One region of the Paenibacillus sp. EB106-06-01-XG199 genome, then DNA from elsewhere that is predicted to be linked to it. Evidence: predicted binding sites of a transcription regulator. Region 1 holds the regulator's gene; each other region holds the start of a gene.
The links. The regulator Rex, encoded in region 1, represses fermentation and respiration genes when NADH is low (regulators of the CRP and FNR family bind a similar motif). The targets are predictions, from matches to a motif close to TTGTGAAATATTTCACAA.

Region 1 (4,218 bases):
AAAAAAGCTGCCAGGCGTACTCTCCATTATATACTCCCGGAAGCAGCCGTTTAATATCGACGCCGGGTAGCTGGGAGGCTATAATGGAGCGGATTTGCTTCTCCGAGGTTCCTTTGGCCAGCTCTTCCGCATAAACTCCGTTATCACCGCCGGCCGGCTTACCGTCTACGGTGAAACGTACCCACACCATCAGATCCGTACCGGCTTTATTTTTCCCTGTCAGCACCCAGTACACTGAATTTTCGTCCCATACCGATTTCTGCGCCTTGGATATCTCAGTAAGTCCCGCCCGGGTCTTGGCAACTTCTTTGGCCGCGCTGCGTTCATTCCATTGGTCCTTCATGATATAGGCATAAAATTGGCTTAGACCGAACAAAATGAGCAGAAACAGAGCGATCCCCAGCAGAAGCCATTTTTTCCTTTTCCTCAAAATGCAGCTTCCTTTCCTTAATATATGAAACGTTATAATGTCAACTACGGCGGCAGTCGAATTAACGCTTCAGCAGCCCTTCAAAAGTTTCTTGCGCCTTCCGGCGGATTTCTTCCTCGTCCAGTGTCAGGCACTGACCATGCTTCACAATCTGCTTGCCGTTCACCCAGACATGCTCGACATCCTTGGCGCTGGCCGAATACACGGCGTGGGAGAGCAAGTCGCTATGCGGCAGTAAATGGGGCTGGTCGATATCAATCGCAATAAAATCAGCCTTCATCCCTGCTGCAAGGCGGCCCACCTGGTTCAGGAAGATTGATTCCGCCCCGTACTGCGTGGCCATCAGCAGCGCTTCCGGTGCGGGAACTGCGGTAGGATCCCCGCTGACGCCCTTATGGATCAGTGCTGCAAGCCGCATTTCCTCGAACATATCGAGATTATTGTTGCTTGCCGCCCCGTCCGTACCCAGCGAAACTTTGACTCCGGCTCTCAGCAGCTCAGGCACCCGCGCAACCCCGCTGGCCAGCTTCAGGTTGCTGCCCGGGTTATGGGACACCCCCACCTTGTGGCGGGCGAGGATTTCGATCTCCTCATCGTTCAGATGGACACCATGGGCGATTAAGGACGGGCGGGTGAACATTCCCAGCTTCTCCAGGTGCGCTACAGGACGCAGGCCGTAATCAGCGGCATTCTGCTCCACTTCACGCAGCGTTTCCGACATATGCGTATGCATCGGCAGGTCCAGATCATGTGCTGCCTGCACAAACCGCATGAAAAAGTCCGGAGGACAAGTATACGGGGCATGCGGTGAAATCATGGTTGTAATTTTGCCGTCAGCCTTGCCGTGCCAGTTGCGGGCGAACGCAACAGCTTCCGCAAGCTTCTGGTTCTGCACCTCTTCAGGACATAGACCAATAACACCGCGCATCAGCACCGCACGGATGCCGGAATGTTCGACCACCTCGGCCACCCGGTCCATATGATCATACATATCCAAAAAGGTGGTTGTGCCGCCTTTCAGCATCTCCAGAACGGATAAGGAAGTGCCCCAGTAGACATCATCTCCCGTAAACTTCTCCTCCATCGGCCACATTTTCTCCTGCAGCCAGGCTTGAAGGACCATATCATCCCCGTAGCCGCGCAGCAGCGACATCGCAGCATGGCCATGGGTATTGACCAGACCCGGCATGAACAGCAGGCGGCTGCCGTCGAGCGTCACTGTGCCTTGTTCAAAAACGGGTTTCTCTTCCCCTATGTATGTGATCAAATCATTTTCTATAGTCATATAACCGCTCAGGACCGGCTTCTCGCTTCCGGGAACCAGAAAACGTCCGTTTGCAATTATCATCTTATTGCTGCTCATCTGTAATTCCTTCCTTTCCATCATGTAAATAATACGCCAGACTTTGCAGATCAGTCGTAAAGTCGGCAGCATGAATCCGGATGGTTGCAGGTGTCTTCAGAATGACCGGTGCAAAATTCAGGATCGCCTCGATGCCCGATTCTACCAGAATATCAGCCACATTCTGTGCCTCGCTGTCCGGTACAGTGATGATCCCGATCCGGATTCCCTGATCACGGATGGTCTGACTCAGCTCCTCCATTGGCTGAACCGTAAGAGAGTTGATCTTTTGTCCAATCTTGGGAGCGTAAGAATCAAATACAGCGGTGATTTTCATAGTATCCTTCAGATAAGCATTGTAATTGGACAAGGCATGACCGAGGTTACCGGCACCTACCAGGGCCACATTGATTTGTTGATCCAGCTTCAGAATATGACGGATCTTTTCGATGAGATAAGACACGTCATATCCAATGCCTTTTCTGCCGAAATCACCAAAATAGGCCAGATCCTTACGAATCTGCGCCGGATTAAGGTCCAGCTTCTGCCCGAGTTCCTGAGAAGAAACGGTTGAGATTTCACGCTTTTGGAGATCGTTCAGGAAACGCAGGTACACTGGGAGTCTGCGAACGACGGCCTCCGATATTTTATCCGATTTCATGTTTTCTCCTCCTAATTTAGAATTGCACTGACGCGATATCGTATGATAACCACGTGCAGTGCCCGCTCCACGAACGGGACACAGCCTATGGCACAAAGAGATAAAAAAAATTTATATACAATGACAGATTAGGAAACGCCGCCCTCGTCAAGCCATTCCGCAATCCGCGGAACCATCTGATCGGTAAGCATGTGCTCCATCTTCGGACCAGGGAGTGAATACAGGAAGTACTTCCCGTAATAAGCTTCGATGACCCTGGTATCATATACAATAACAATTCCCCGGTCTTGCGCTGTACGAACCAATCGTCCAAAACCCTGCTTGAACCGGATAACTGCTTGTGGAACAGACATTTTCATAAAAGGATTCTTCTTCTGGGCCTGCAGAAGCTCTGCCTTTGCCTCAGCAAGCGGATGATTCGGCGGCTGAAACGGCAGCCTTACAATCGCAAGACAGGTCAGCGCCTCGCCAGGGATGTCGACTCCTTCCCAGAAACTGCTTGTTCCAAGCAATACCGATGCAGAGCTGTCCTGAAAACGCCGGATCAGCTTGCTGCGGCTGCCTCCCTCCACACCCTGGCCCAAAACCGTAATGTCCTGGGAAGCCAAGGCCTCTTTCAGCGGATCATAAACCTGGCGCAGCATTTTGTAGGAGGTGAACAGCACCAGCATCCGCCCCTTGGTCGCCGCCGCCGCTTCAGCCAGCGAATGCACCAGCTTGTCTACAAAACGCGCATCGCCTACGCTGCCCTTAACACTGGGGAAATCGCGCGGGATGACAAGCAGCGCCTGTTCACGGTACTTGAACGGTGAAGGCAGCAGCGCTGTCATGAGACGCCCTTGCTCTGAGGCTTCAGAAAGACCAAGGTTGTCAATCATGAACTGAAAGGACTTGTCGACCGATAACGTGGCCGAGGTCAGCACTATGCTCTTCTTCTTGTCGAAGAACAGATCCTTGAGCTGGCTGCTTACATCGACAGGCACGGCGTAGAGCTGAAGCGACTTGCCCCGGTAGTTGCCGCTCCCTTCCATCCAGTACACGATATTATCGTCACTGAGACCCATAAAGAAGCGGATTTGTTCCCGGATGGATGCCAAATCCTTGAATAAGCCTCCGATATCGGTCACCAGGCTGTCCGAAGACGATTGACTCTCCGTATCGCGCATCTCGCTGAGCATTTTGTCACCCCTGCGGATGATGTCGCTCAGGGCTAAGTGCAGCGTATTCTCCAGCGCCGCCAGCTCTTCCCAATCTTTGGGCTTGCTGCCGGGAAGCAGGCGTGTGACCAGCTGGCCGGCTTCACCTGCCGCTGCATCGCTGCGTTCGGGCAATAGGCCGAACAGCTTGTCGCTCAGTGTATCCCAAGTTTCCTTCACGGTAAGCAGGTCGGGATAGATTTTATCAATTACGCCGCTCCACTCCGAAGCCTGCTCACTGCCCGAGGACTGCAGAGTCTGACGCAGTGCCGGCAGCTGGCCGCTGCGGCTGTCTTTATACAGCCTTGTAAGCGTGTGAGCTACCGTGAAATACTTCATTTGCATGCCCAGATGCTTGCCCGCCACATCCTCCAAATGATGGGCCTCGTCAATGACAAGATGCTCATAAGCCGGAAGCAGCTGGTGCCCGGCTTTGACGTCTGCGAACAGCTTGGAGTGATTGGTAATGACCACATCGGCAATCCCTGCTTCATGTTTGGCCCGGTGGTAGTAGCATTTGCGGAACCACGGACAGGAACGGCCCAGACAGGAATCGGTATCACTGGCTACCGTCTCCCAGAAATCCCCG
Region 2 (4,218 bases), on a different contig from region 1:
GTCCAAATCATGTTATCGAGAATAATCAGCTCACGGGTATCCTTGAACTCCGAGGGACGAATCGTGAGCGAGCCTCTAATAATTTGTTGCATAGCTCTTTGCACTCCTTGACTTACCTTTAAATGATTCTTCTACAGACCATTATACCCCATTTTGTTCCAGTGCACGGCCAGAACGGTTGATGAAGGCATGGACCGCGAAGAACCCCACCGCCAGCAACGCCATTCCGCAAGCCAGCCAGCCTGTCGGCGCAAGGCCTCCCCGGTCATACAGGCTGCCCATCATATAGGGGCCGAGAACTCTGCCGACCGCACCGATCCCACCGCTAAGCCCGAGATAGAAGGGCGCACTGCGGTCCGCATGATCGGAAATAAATGAAGGCATTGCCGGAGAAATAAGCATCTCCCCCAGCGTGGTCAGCAGCATCGCCAGCACCAGGCCGGGATAGCTTGGGGTTAACAAGATCACTGCATATCCACTCAGGTAAAAAACAGCGCTTGCCGTCATCTGCGCCGTCGAGGTCTCTGCGAACCAGCGTTTGATCAAGCTTACCAGCGGCTGTGCGGCAAAGATCAGAATCCCGTTGAGCGTCCAAAGAAGGCTGTAGGTGCTCTTAGCCCAGCCTTCCGAAATAATAAACGGAGAAACTCCCGTATTCCAGATTGAGTTACCGATCAATAAAAACAACGAACCTAAGGCCATATACAGATAGATTCGGGTGTGGCCTATAAGCTTCCAGTTCGACAGCTCTCCGGGGCCGTTTCTCCTATGCGGCTCGGCATGGGCCGGCTCTGTGCCAACCTTCCGCAAATACACAAAGAAAAATGCGGCAAACACGGCTGAGGTCAGCCCATTAAGCACAAAGCTCAACAGATAGGAAATATCGGCCAGAAAACCGGCCAGCATCGTGCCCAGCGCTACCCCAATATTATTGGCGACATAAATTACATTAAAAAGCTCTCCGCGCTGTTCTGCGAAGCGGAAACCTATAAAGGCCTGAATGGCCGGCAATGACAACGAATTGAACAGACCCACCAGCCCCATCACCAGCATGAACATATTCCAGTTCACGCTTGCCGCCGGCAAGGTAAACAAGGCTAGGGCATTCATGGCCAGCGCACCGACAATCAGGCGTTTGACACCAACTTTATGATAGAGTGATCCACCCAGCAGTTGTCCGAATATGCCTCCGAGGGATTGAATAACAATAACGAGTGCGGCATCTGTCATACTGCGGCCCAGTTCATCAAATACATACATCGTGACAAGCGGCCACATCAGCGCGCTACCCGTTGCATTAATAAGACTGGCAATCAGAAAAACTTTGACTTCCTTTGGATAAGCTTGTAGAAACCTCATGACTTGTCTTTCAACCCCTGTAATATATGTGTCATTAATTTCATCCAGTATCATCCCAAAACAGGACGAAGAGCAAGCATCCACACTGACGCATTATCGCGTCACTTAAACACAACATCCCCCATGATTTTTGACCAAAACCTATGGACAGCCCTAGCAGTAAAAAGCCTGTCGAATCGGATCTTTGTATTTTATAACTGCTGCCGCCATGCGTAAAGAAATTTGCTGAACGAGACTGATTCGTTCTTCGTTTGCCCGGGTAATAGAGCATATGAAACACTCCCTATTATTCGCCGTGAGCCCGATTTCGTTCCCCCGAGTCGGTATGCACGGCGAATTTTGTGTTGTGCACCCCTATTTCACCTCACAAAAAAACACCCCGAGAACCTTTCCTCTTGAGCCGTTATAGGCTGGAAGAGGAAAAGTTACAAGGAGTGTCTATTGCCGTTTAAGACGGCATTTAATTAGTAAGGATTAAGCGTGTTTCTTCACTCCGACAGAGGATACACCCTCTACGGATTGCACAGCCGCCGGCCCTTTACGAAGGTAAGCCATATAATAGGCTGCGGCTACGAAGATGGCTCCGCCTGTAAGGTTGCCCAGCCATACCGGGGCAAAGTTTCCGAAATATTGTGCCCAGGTAAAATGCCCCTCAAATATAGCAGCAGGGATAAGAAACATGTTGGCTACAACGTGCTGGAATCCGATGGCCACAAATGCCATGGTCGGGAACCAGATACCGAGGATTTTGCCGCTAAAATTATCCGCCCCGTAAGAGAGCCACACGGCCAGAGCTACCAGCCAGTTACAGCCGATCCCGGAGACAAAGGCCTGCAGGAAGGTTGCGTCAATCTTATGTTCAGCCATATCGACCAGTTTATCGAGATAAACTCCGTCTGCGGTGAGGCCGACAACGTGGCCGAAGAAATAAGCAACGAACAACGCGCCTGCCAGGTTGCTGAGCGTGATTAGCACAAGGTTCTTGATGACTTCCCAGAAGGAAATCTTCTTCGCCATAAATGCCAGCGGCACGGCCATCATATTGCCTGTCAGCAGTTCCCCGCCGGCCAGCAGCACCAGGACCAGTCCTACCGGGAACACCGACGCCCCGATAAAGTTTGCGATGGAGCCCCATTCCGCCGGAGCACCGGCAATGACACGAATATCCAGTAAAAATCCGAGCGCAATAAACGCTCCCCCCAGAAAACCGAGAATAAGTACGGTGGCAAGCGGGTTGTGAGCCTTCTTGATTCCGTTCTCTACCGTTACCTCGGCGATCTGCTGCGGTTTGTTATAAGCCATGATTCCTATCCCCTTTTAATACTTAAAATTTGTTCCTTTATGCCATTGTAGCGTGATCGCAATCACATTTACGTGATAAAAGTCACGTCTAGGAAAACTAAGTGAAAGTTTTCACTGACATGTCAAATTTACCATTACTGTATTGGATGCAGAAACAAAAAAAGACCAGATCCATGGGCTGGATCCGGTCTCTTGGGTTTGTTTTATACAGTTACAATTTCTTTGACTGCAGACATCTTTGGCAATGCCTGAAGGCCAGCAGTGTTCAGGAAGTTCCATGGCTTGTTGTAATGCGGCTGGAAGAAGAAATCAATGAAGGCCAGCTGATCCACCGTCATTTTGTTCTGGATGCAGACAGACACGGTATTGATCGACTGTGTCAGATCCATCTTGGACATAATCTGCGCTCCGAGAACCCGGCGGGTGGCGCGGTCAAATACTACTTTTAACTGAACCTGCTCAAAGGTCGGCATAAACTCCGGACGGTAGTTGTCGATCAGCAGCACGCTCTCGATATCCATGCCTTCGGCTTTGGCCGCGTCTTCCGTCAGTCCCGTTCCAGCGATGTTATCCTCATAAATCTTAATCCCCGATGTTCCCTGCGTACCCATGTATGGGATCGTGTTCGTCACCAGGTTGCGCGCTACCAGTGTTCCCATACGTACAGCATTCGTAGCCAGCGGAATATACGCATGTTTGCCGGTTGGGTTATAATGAATCGCACAGCTGTCGCCGGCGGCATAGACATCCGGGAGGCTGGTCTGCATATAATCATTGACGATAATCGCCCCGTTAGGCAGCATATCCACTTGACCTTTCAGCAGCTCTGTATTCGGACGGAAGCCAATGCAGAGGATAACCAGATCGGTCTCATGCTCCCCTTTGCTTGTGATCACCTTGGTCACTTTACCGTTCTCTCCGGCAAACGAGCTGACCTTCTCCCCGAGCGCCAGCTTGATGCCGTGATCCTCCAGTGTCTGCTGGATCGGTGTAGTGAATTCTTCATCCAGATATTTGCTCAGGATCCGGTCCTCGCCGTCGATCAGCGTAACCTGCTTGCCGTTCATTTGAAAAGCCTCCACCAGCTCGACTCCGATATAACCGGCTCCGACAACGGTGATTCTGTCCACCTGCTGTGCTTTTTCGATAATGGTGTTGGAATGATTGTAGTTCTTCGACAGTAGGATGCCATCCAGCTCCATGCCTTCCAGCTTCGGCACAATCGGCCACGAGCCGGTAGTCATAATAAGTTTGTCATACGTATCTTCAAATTCCTGGCCGTTAGCCAGATTACGGGCTATTAAGGTTTTGCGGGCTGTATCCACATTGATCACTTCATGGCGCATCTTTGTATTAACACCCAGTTCAGCAAGCTTCTCAGGCGAAGAATAAAACAGGCCTTGCGGATCTTTAACCACTCCGCCGACATATAGAGCAATGCCGCACGACAGGAAGGAAATATTATCATTGCGTTCGTACACCGTAATTTCGGCATCCGGGTAAAGCTGGGCGGTATTAACAATTGCGGCGGTTCCGGCATGGGTACATCCAATGACT
Region 3 (4,218 bases), on a different contig from region 1:
GCAGCACAAAAAAAGCGGCTTAAGCAGAAAACAATCTGCTTAAGCCGCTTATTACACTCTTTCTACCTCTTGCCGTAAACGCGGACGATCAGCGCTTATCCTTCCAGAAATTCAGCGGCTCCATATCCTTCGTAATAATCTCAAAGGTATAGCCTTCCTTCTTCAGTGTTTCGAGTACGTCCGGCAGCACTTTCAGTGTAGCTTTCTGATCATGCATCAGGATAACAGGATTGCTGTTGGACTTTTGCAGTTTATGGACCTGTTCCATAACCGTATTATAGATCCTGGCGCTGTTCTCCTTGTATCTCCAGTCGTTTGAGTCCACATTCCAATCCCATAGATGGAACCCTTGGCTAAGCACTCTGTCCCTGTAGGATTTGGTGAAATAAGGTTTGCTTCCGTATGGCGGACGGATCAGCGTTGTGCTGGAGCCGGTGATCTTCTTCAGCACCGCATTATCAGCTGACATTTCGGCAAGTGCTGCACCCGGAGAAGCATAAAACTTCTCTTTGCGGTGAGTCATACCGTGGAGTGCGAGTCCGTGGCTTTCCTCTTCAATTCGTTTTACTGCCGATGGATACCGGTTCATATTGGGTCCAAGCATAAAAAAGGTCGCCTTTACCTCATTTTTACCCAGAATATCCAGCAGTTGCGAAGTCGTTGCCGATGGTCCGTCGTCAAAGGTAAGATACACTATCCTTCCTTGCTTGCCCGGGGTTGTCTCCGGAGCCGGCTTTGCGCTGACAATCGGCTTTAATTCGCTCTTGAATTGGCTTACGAACGCGACATCATCCAAAGCTGCCGATGTATCCCGCACTCTTAGTAAATATTTATCCGGCTCAAAGGTTATCATATACCCAAGATAAGTACTTATCCGCAACGGAACCATCAGCGATCCATTCTGCACAAAGCTACTTATTTGAACAATAGTATCATTCTGGAGTTTGGCACCTCCGTCATCTTTGAGCAGTAAAAGGGATTTGCCGCCTCCGGCGATCTGAACCCCGTCCTGAAGCATGGAAATGTTCCACTTCAGCTTCTGCGCCAAAGCGCGTACTGGAACATAATAGTTACCTTTTACAGAAACAGCTTCTATTTCCGTCAGTGTGTCGTTCACACCAAGACGTAATGAGGGATTCGTTCCGGCTGCGATTGCCGTATTCTGTAGAATACCAAAACATAAGAATAAAGACATGAATAACAGCATTGTTTTTTTCATTCGCACAAGCAGTAATCTCCTATCTATGTATATTTATCTATACTTTATCACACATAGATAGATTTGAATTTGAGAGATTGTAACCGCCCAAAGAATATCTTGTTACTTTTTCACAGTGACAAAAGACATATTCTTAATATTTATCAAAAAATCGCAACAATCGTCGAAACCTGTCGCGGCCGCAAAAAGCGGTTAAAATCAGAGTTTATTACACAAATTAATTGTGACGAAATTAGTAACATTTGTGAAAAAGTGAACAAAATTTGAACAACCTTAAAATTACCTTAAACCGCACCACTACAGTGATCTTTGTCATACCTTACGACATTTGTAACAATTCGATCACACATATTTAACTTGTTCGCCATTATTAAGGTCTTATGTGGCTTTATTGTTAAAATATGTATTTTGCATTATGGGTAAGTAGTTCTTACTATAGATACAGGTTAATCTTTATTGGCTAATGAACGGCAATGAAAAGAAGTTTTGAAGGAAGGAGTTCTATATGAAAAAAAAGGGTCCGTTATACGCTTTGTTCCTCAGCCTAATCCTTCTTCTGCCGGGATGCAGTTCGCTCACCGTTCTGAATCCGAAGGGTCCGGCCGCACGCACTTTATCTGACACCATCATCCTGTCCATTCTGGTGATGATCGGGGTCCTGGCAGTTGTCTACATCTTATATATATTCGTACTGGTGAAATACCGGGCGAAAAAAAGCAACGAAGGTTACATTCCAGAACATGAGGAGGGCAACAAGGTTCTCGAAGCCATCTGGATTATTATCCCGATTATCATCGTAACCTTTTTGTCAGTGGTGACTGTAAAATCAACCCATGCGGTTGAAAATGTTGCAGAGGAATACAAGGACCAGAAACCATTGGTTATTTACGCCTCTTCTTCCAACTGGAAATGGCATTTCAGCTATCCTGAGGAGGGAATTGAAACCGTAAACTACGTCAATTTCCCGATTCACCGTGCAGTAGAGTTCAGACTGTACTCTTTCGGTACCATCACCAGCTTCTGGATTCCACAGCTTGCCGGACAGAAGTATGCGATGAGCGACATGCTTACAGAACTTAATCTCTCCGCTGACACTGCAGGTTCATTTATCGGCAAGAACTCGAACTTCAGCGGTAAAGGCTTCGCCCACATGGAATTCGAGGCGCTTGTGATGAGCGACAAAGAATATGCCGAATGGGTCAAAGAGGTTAAGGATACCGCGCCTAAGCTTTTAGAGGATGAATTCAAAGGCCTGCTGGCTGCCGAACATCTTGGACGCAAAACCTATTCCTCCACCCACTTGGAGTTCAGCCCGCCGCCGGGAGACCATAGCGAGCATATGAGCGGGGATGGTACGGAAATGGATATGGATAACGGAAATATGGATCATCAGGATAACAAGGACATCCACCCTTCCCCTGAACCGTCCAGCCAGACCGAATTTGACAGCGAGCCCAACCCAGAGGTGAATGAGCCGCTTCCAAGCTCACCTGTAGAAGAACACACACACGAGGGCCACTAACTCGTTCACAGTTTAATGTAACAACCTGAAAGGAGCTACCCTAATGGATTTAGACAAATTTAAGGTTCACGGCGAACCCCTGATATACGGAGCAATGATCAGTATCGCTCTTGCGACCATCGGGATTCTCGTTGGGCTTACCTATTTCAAGAAATGGGGATACCTCTGGCGCGAATGGCTTACAACTGTAGACCATAAGAAGATCGGGGTTATGTATATCCTGGCCGCACTGCTTATGCTGTTCCGCGGTGGCGTTGACGCCATGATGATGCGTCTGCAAACGGCAGCGCCGGAAATGAAATTCCTCGATGCCCAGCACTATAACGAGGTCTTTACCACCCATGGTCTGATCATGATTCTGTTCATGGCCATGCCGTTTATCATCGGTTTAATGAACGTAATTATCCCACTGCAGATCGGCGCGCGAGATGTGGCCTTCCCGCGGCTGAACGCGGTCAGCTTCTGGCTCTTCTTCATGGGAGCTATGCTGCTTAACATTTCGTTCGTAATCGGCGGCTCGCCGGATGCCGGATGGTCGGCTTACTTCCCGCTGGCGAGTCTGGAATTCAGCCCTACGGTCGGTAATAACTATTACTCTCTGGCGCTGCAGATTTCCGGTATCGGGACACTGATCACAGGCGTTAACTTCATCGTGACGATTCTTAAAATGCGTGCACCAGGCATGACACTGATGAAGATGCCAATGTTCACCTGGTCCGTACTGATTACAAACATTATTATCGTATTTGCCTTCCCTGTGCTGACTGTGGCACTTGCCCTGATGATGTTCGACCGGCTGTTTGGTTCTCAATTCTTCACGATGGCCAACGGCGGGATGGATATGCTCTGGGCCAACCTGTTCTGGGTGTGGGGACATCCGGAGGTATATATCGTTATTTTGCCGGCATTCGGTATTTACAGCGAAATTATTGCCACCTTCTCCAAAAAGAATCTGTACGGCTACACTTCCATGGTTGTCAGTATGCTGCTCATCTCCCTGCTGTCCTTCCTGGTATGGGCTCACCATTTCTATACCATGGGCCAAGGGGTTATGGTCAACAGCTTCTTCTCCATAACTACTATGGCGATAGCTGTGCCTACCGGGGTTAAAATATTCAACTGGCTGTTCACCCTCCGAAAAGGGCGAATAACCTTTACGACCCCGATGCTGTACACATTGGCTTTTATCCCGATCTTCACTATCGGCGGGGTTACCGGCGTTATGCTGGCGATGGCCAGTGCCGATTACCAGTATCATAATACGATGTTCCTGGTTGCGCATTTCCACTACGTGCTGATTCCGGGCGCCGTGTTCGCCGTTATCGCCGGGTTCCATTACTGGTTCCCTAAAGTATTCGGCTTCCGCCTGAATGAACGTCTGGGCAAGCATGCCTTCTGGTGGATTATTATATCCTTCAATGTCACCTTCTTCCCACTGTTCTTCCTGGGACTAATGGGTATGACCCGTCGGATGTAC
Region 4 (4,218 bases), on a different contig from region 1:
TGTCTTTCTTCTTGGTCATGAAATAGCCGGACAGAACGAAGGCGGCAATGCCTAGAATCACTAATACCAGCAGCATTGCACCACGTTGTTCAAATACATCTGTCATATAGTAAGTCATAATTACAAAAGCAACCAGCAGCGCAGCCAGCGGGAACAATAGCTTCTGCGCCAGCTTGCGCGCACGAACCTGCAGATCACCAACCGTACGGAGCGTAGTGAACATCAGGCCATGCACCAGGCAAAGCAGCACTACAGTAATCCCTGCGACTACGGTATACACATTCACGATGTCGAAGAATCCGGCATACATCTGCATGTCACCGTCAATCGGAAGTCCTTTAATGAAGCTCGCGAACACTACTGCCAGCAGGAACGGCGGAAGGAAGCTGCCGAAGAAGATGCAGGCGTCCCAGGTTCTTTTCCAGGCCAGTGAATCACGCTTGCCTCTGAATTCAAAGGCGACACCGCGGGCAATCAGCGCCAGCAGGGCAAAGACGAACGGAATATAGAATCCGCTGAACAGCGTTGCGTACCAGTTGGGGAAAGCAGCGAACATCGCGCCAGCGCCCGTCAGCAGCCATACCTCATTCGCATCCCAGAACGGCCCGATCGAGTTGATCAGCACCCGGCGTTCCGTATCATTCTTGGCCAGGAACTGTGTTTCCATTCCTACGCCAAAGTCGAAGCCTTCCAGGAAGAAAAATCCGATAAATAATACCGCAATCAGCACAAACCACAATTCATTAAGAGAAAGCATGCGATCCCTCCTTATTATATGGATCATGCGACTGACCGTGATCGTGATCGTTATCCATGGCATAAGGGCCTTTTTTAATAACTTTGATGAACAATCCGATCAGCACCGCTCCCAGAATAGCGTAGATCGCCGTAAAGGAGATCACCGAGAACAGCACCTGTCCAGCCGATATATTAGGAGACACACTGTCTTCTGTCGTCATTAATCCGAATACCGTCCAAGGCTGACGTCCGATCTCTGTCATGATCCAGCCTGCAGTATTAGCAATTGGCGGAAGCAGCAGCCCCCAGAACATGAACCGCATAAACCAGGTGTTCGGACGTTCCATCTTTTTGCGCCACATCAGATACATCGCATACATGCCGAGCACAATCATCAGCGTGCCTGCAACCACCATGATCCGGAAGCTCCAGAACGTCGTACGCACAGGCGGGATATAATCCCCCGGGCCGTATTTTTGTTCGTATTCAGCCTGCAGCGTATTCATCCCTTTAACTTCACCGGAGAACTTACTGTAGGACAGGAAACTCAGCATATAAGGAATCTTGATTTCCCCAGAGTTTGATTTATTGTCAGGATCGATAAAAGCACTGGCTGTCCAAGCCGCAGGGTCACCACTGTCCTCCCAAAGGGCTTCCGTAGCTGCCATCTTCATCGGCTGCGTCTCTACCAGATACTGCGCTTGGGCATGACCTGCAACGGCTACCCCCATGGAGGAGACAATGCCGACAATCGCCGCAATTTCGAACGATTTTCTAAAGAAAGGCACATCCTGCTTCTTGAGCATTTTATAGGCACTGATGCCCGTAACCAGAAATGCCCCTGTAGCGTAAGCCGCGAGCACCGTATGCGGGAATTCCACCAGCAATTGTCCGTTTGTCATCAAAGCCAGGAAATCATTCATTTCGGCCCGGCCATTATTCATCGCAAAACCAACAGGGTGCTGCATAAAGGAATTGGCTGCGAGAATCCAGAATGCCGATAACATCGTTCCCAGCGCTACCATCCAGATGGACAGTAAATGAATCTTCTTGGAGACTTTGTCCCAGCCGAAAATCCATAGGCCGATAAATGTAGACTCCAGGAAAAACGCCAGCAGCGCTTCAATGGCAAGTGGAGCCCCAAATACATCCCCGACAAAGCGGGAATAATCGGACCAGTTCATTCCGAACTGGAATTCCTGCAATATCCCTGTTACTACCCCTACTGCGAAGTTAATGAGAAATAGCTTTCCCCAAAACTGCGCCATTCTTTTGTACTCATCGTTGCCTTTTCGGACATACATCGTCTCCATGATCGCAATCAAGAGTGCAAGTCCAATAGATACCGGTACAAAGAAGTAATGAAAGATCGTCGTCGACGCAAATTGTATACGCGACAGCATAACTGTATCCATGTTTCTTCCCCTTTCTTCTCCCCATTCGTTATGTCTATTCTGTCAAAAATTTAAGGCTTAAAGTGTGATAATTATCACATTATACACCCGGATTCAGCCTAAAAAACAATAAATTTGTGACAAATATCACAATATTACGTTCAGAAAGCAAAAAAAATAAGACGGTTTTACCGTCTTGGATTTGTTCGTCGTTCTATAGAAAGCTTGACTCATAAAGGCATTGGTTAGGTAATCGAAATACCCTTCTTCAGCGATTTGAGATCGCCATTAGAATTAAGCAATTGCGGCAGCATCTTCATGCTGCGAACCATTGGGGCATGACAGAGACGGCAAGAAGGCGCATGTTCAAATGCGAAATTATCCCTCATCCATCCGTTGCATCCATCATTGGTACAGGCCCAAATTGCGGTATTTTCTTCCGGTACTTCCTCTAAAGGCTTCTTCCGGTAGTTCATTGCCGTTCCTCCCTTCCTTTATGTTACAAGTTGAGAAACAAGTAAAAAAGCATCCAATTATACTCTTTCTAAGATGCTTACAATCCTTCATTTGCAGTTGCTCTACTTCAAGATCATGTTGTGGTTTCATGATGATATAGCAGTTGATCTTATAAAAAAAGACCGTCCCAACTTGCAAAAGCGGGGACGGTGCTTCTATTATTACAGTTTTACAACGTTTTCGGCTTGTGGTCCGCGGTTGCCTTGAACAACGTTGAATTCAACGCGTTGGCCTTCGTCCAAAGTTTTGAAGCCGTCGCCAGTGATTGCGCTGAAGTGAACGAATACGTCGCTTCCGCCTTCAACTTCGATGAAACCGAATCCTTTTTCTGCGTTGAACCATTTAACTGTACCTGTTTGCATGTGTGTTACCTCCACAAATTTAAATTAATATGTTCTTTTTATCTTCAAACAAAGAAAAAATTCACACATTGAAAAAGGTTGTATTACCATTGACAGCCCTTTTCAATACGAGAATTAGGTATCAAATGTATGATTAATCTCATGTTACCACACCGGAGTTACAAAGGCAAGCCAACATCCGAATATATCCGTATTTCCCCTTATAAGGTGTTGTTCCCAATGTAAGGGCTACCAGTCTTTATAAAAAGGGCGATTTGCATCCATATTAAGTAATATACCCAGATGACTTGACTTCGAAACGGATGCCGTCCTTAATTTTATAATAAGGACGGCTGGGCCGTCTCGCTGATCTTGACTGCCACATTATTATATACGGCTGATGCCGCTTTTATTCCTTTTGTTTTTCAAGAAGTTTCACCGTCACCTGTTTTACCTCTCCGTTACGGTAATAAGTAATCTTCAGATCATCTCCGATTTTGGTGTGATCATACAGATACTTGCGCAGCGAAAGGGTCGATGTGATCGGTTCATTGTCAAACTTGGTAATCACATCATTGAACTGCAGTCCTGCATCCTTGGCCGGCCCTACTACATCCAGCACAACTACTCCGTCTTTAACGGTGGTTGGCAGATTAAGCTCCTTGCGCTGGTCTTCCGCGAGCGGCACATAAGGGTTATTCAAATCCACGGAATACACTCCCAGATAAGAGCGGGAAATCTTCCCGTTTGCCTCAAGCTCACCCGCCGTTTCCATAACATGATTGGCCGGGATGGCAAAACCAAGTCCCTCCACGCCTGTATCGGAAATCTTCATTGTATTAATACCAATCACCTTGCCGTCCAGATCGACCAGCGCGCCTCCGCTGTTGCCCTCGTTAATTGCAGCATCTGTCTGAATGACTTCCTGCTCCCAGTCATAGACACCGTCCTGGTTCAATGATACGGGAATGGTCCGTTCTGTGTAGCTGACAATCCCCGAGGTCAGGCTATCGCCGAGTCCCAGCGGATTGCCGATAGCAATGACCGTCTCCCCAAACCGCAGCTTGGAGGAATCACCAATCTGGGCGACTGTGGTAATGCCTTTGGCATCAATGGAGAGCACTGCGATATCACTTACTTTATCCGTACCCACAAGTGTTGCCTTGCGTGTCTCACCATCCACCGTAACCACTTCCAGCTTGCCGAAGCCCTCAATCACATGATTATTG

Region 2: AC3WT9_RS26985 (formate/nitrite transporter family protein) is a predicted target of Rex. The motif match lies at 2,761-2,778, and genes of this name have one in related genera.
Region 3: qoxA (cytochrome aa3 quinol oxidase subunit II) is a predicted target of Rex. The motif match lies at 1,462-1,479, and genes of this name have one in related genera.
Region 4: AC3WT9_RS21445 (cytochrome ubiquinol oxidase subunit I) is a predicted target of Rex. The motif match lies at 2,268-2,285, and genes of this name have one in related genera.

Annotation. Positions count from the first base shown of each region.
Region 1 covers NZ_JBYTDQ010000003.1:30,323-34,540, forward strand. The annotation lists gene AC3WT9_RS10900 (cell wall elongation regulator TseB-like domain-containing protein) at 1-430, opposite strand, end outside; gene AC3WT9_RS10905 (amidohydrolase) at 492-1,793, opposite strand; gene AC3WT9_RS10910 (redox-sensing transcriptional repressor Rex) at 1,780-2,472, opposite strand; gene dinG (ATP-dependent DNA helicase DinG) at 2,562-4,218, opposite strand, start outside.
Region 2 covers NZ_JBYTDQ010000009.1:26,430-30,647, reverse strand. The annotation lists gene AC3WT9_RS26995 (GNAT family N-acetyltransferase) at 1-92, opposite strand, end outside; gene AC3WT9_RS26990 (MFS transporter) at 142-1,359, opposite strand; gene AC3WT9_RS26985 (formate/nitrite transporter family protein) at 1,834-2,661, opposite strand; gene AC3WT9_RS26980 (FAD-dependent oxidoreductase) at 2,865-4,218, opposite strand, start outside.
Region 3 covers NZ_JBYTDQ010000008.1:159,551-163,768, reverse strand. The annotation lists gene AC3WT9_RS25770 (polysaccharide deacetylase family protein) at 89-1,219, opposite strand; gene qoxA (cytochrome aa3 quinol oxidase subunit II) at 1,725-2,741, shown strand; gene qoxB (cytochrome aa3 quinol oxidase subunit I) at 2,785-4,218, shown strand, end outside.
Region 4 covers NZ_JBYTDQ010000006.1:51,406-55,623, reverse strand. The annotation lists gene cydB (cytochrome d ubiquinol oxidase subunit II) at 1-757, opposite strand, end outside; gene AC3WT9_RS21445 (cytochrome ubiquinol oxidase subunit I) at 744-2,153, opposite strand; gene AC3WT9_RS21440 (cold-shock protein) at 2,378-2,608, opposite strand; gene AC3WT9_RS21435 (cold-shock protein) at 2,810-3,010, opposite strand; gene AC3WT9_RS21430 (S1C family serine protease) at 3,399-4,218, opposite strand, start outside.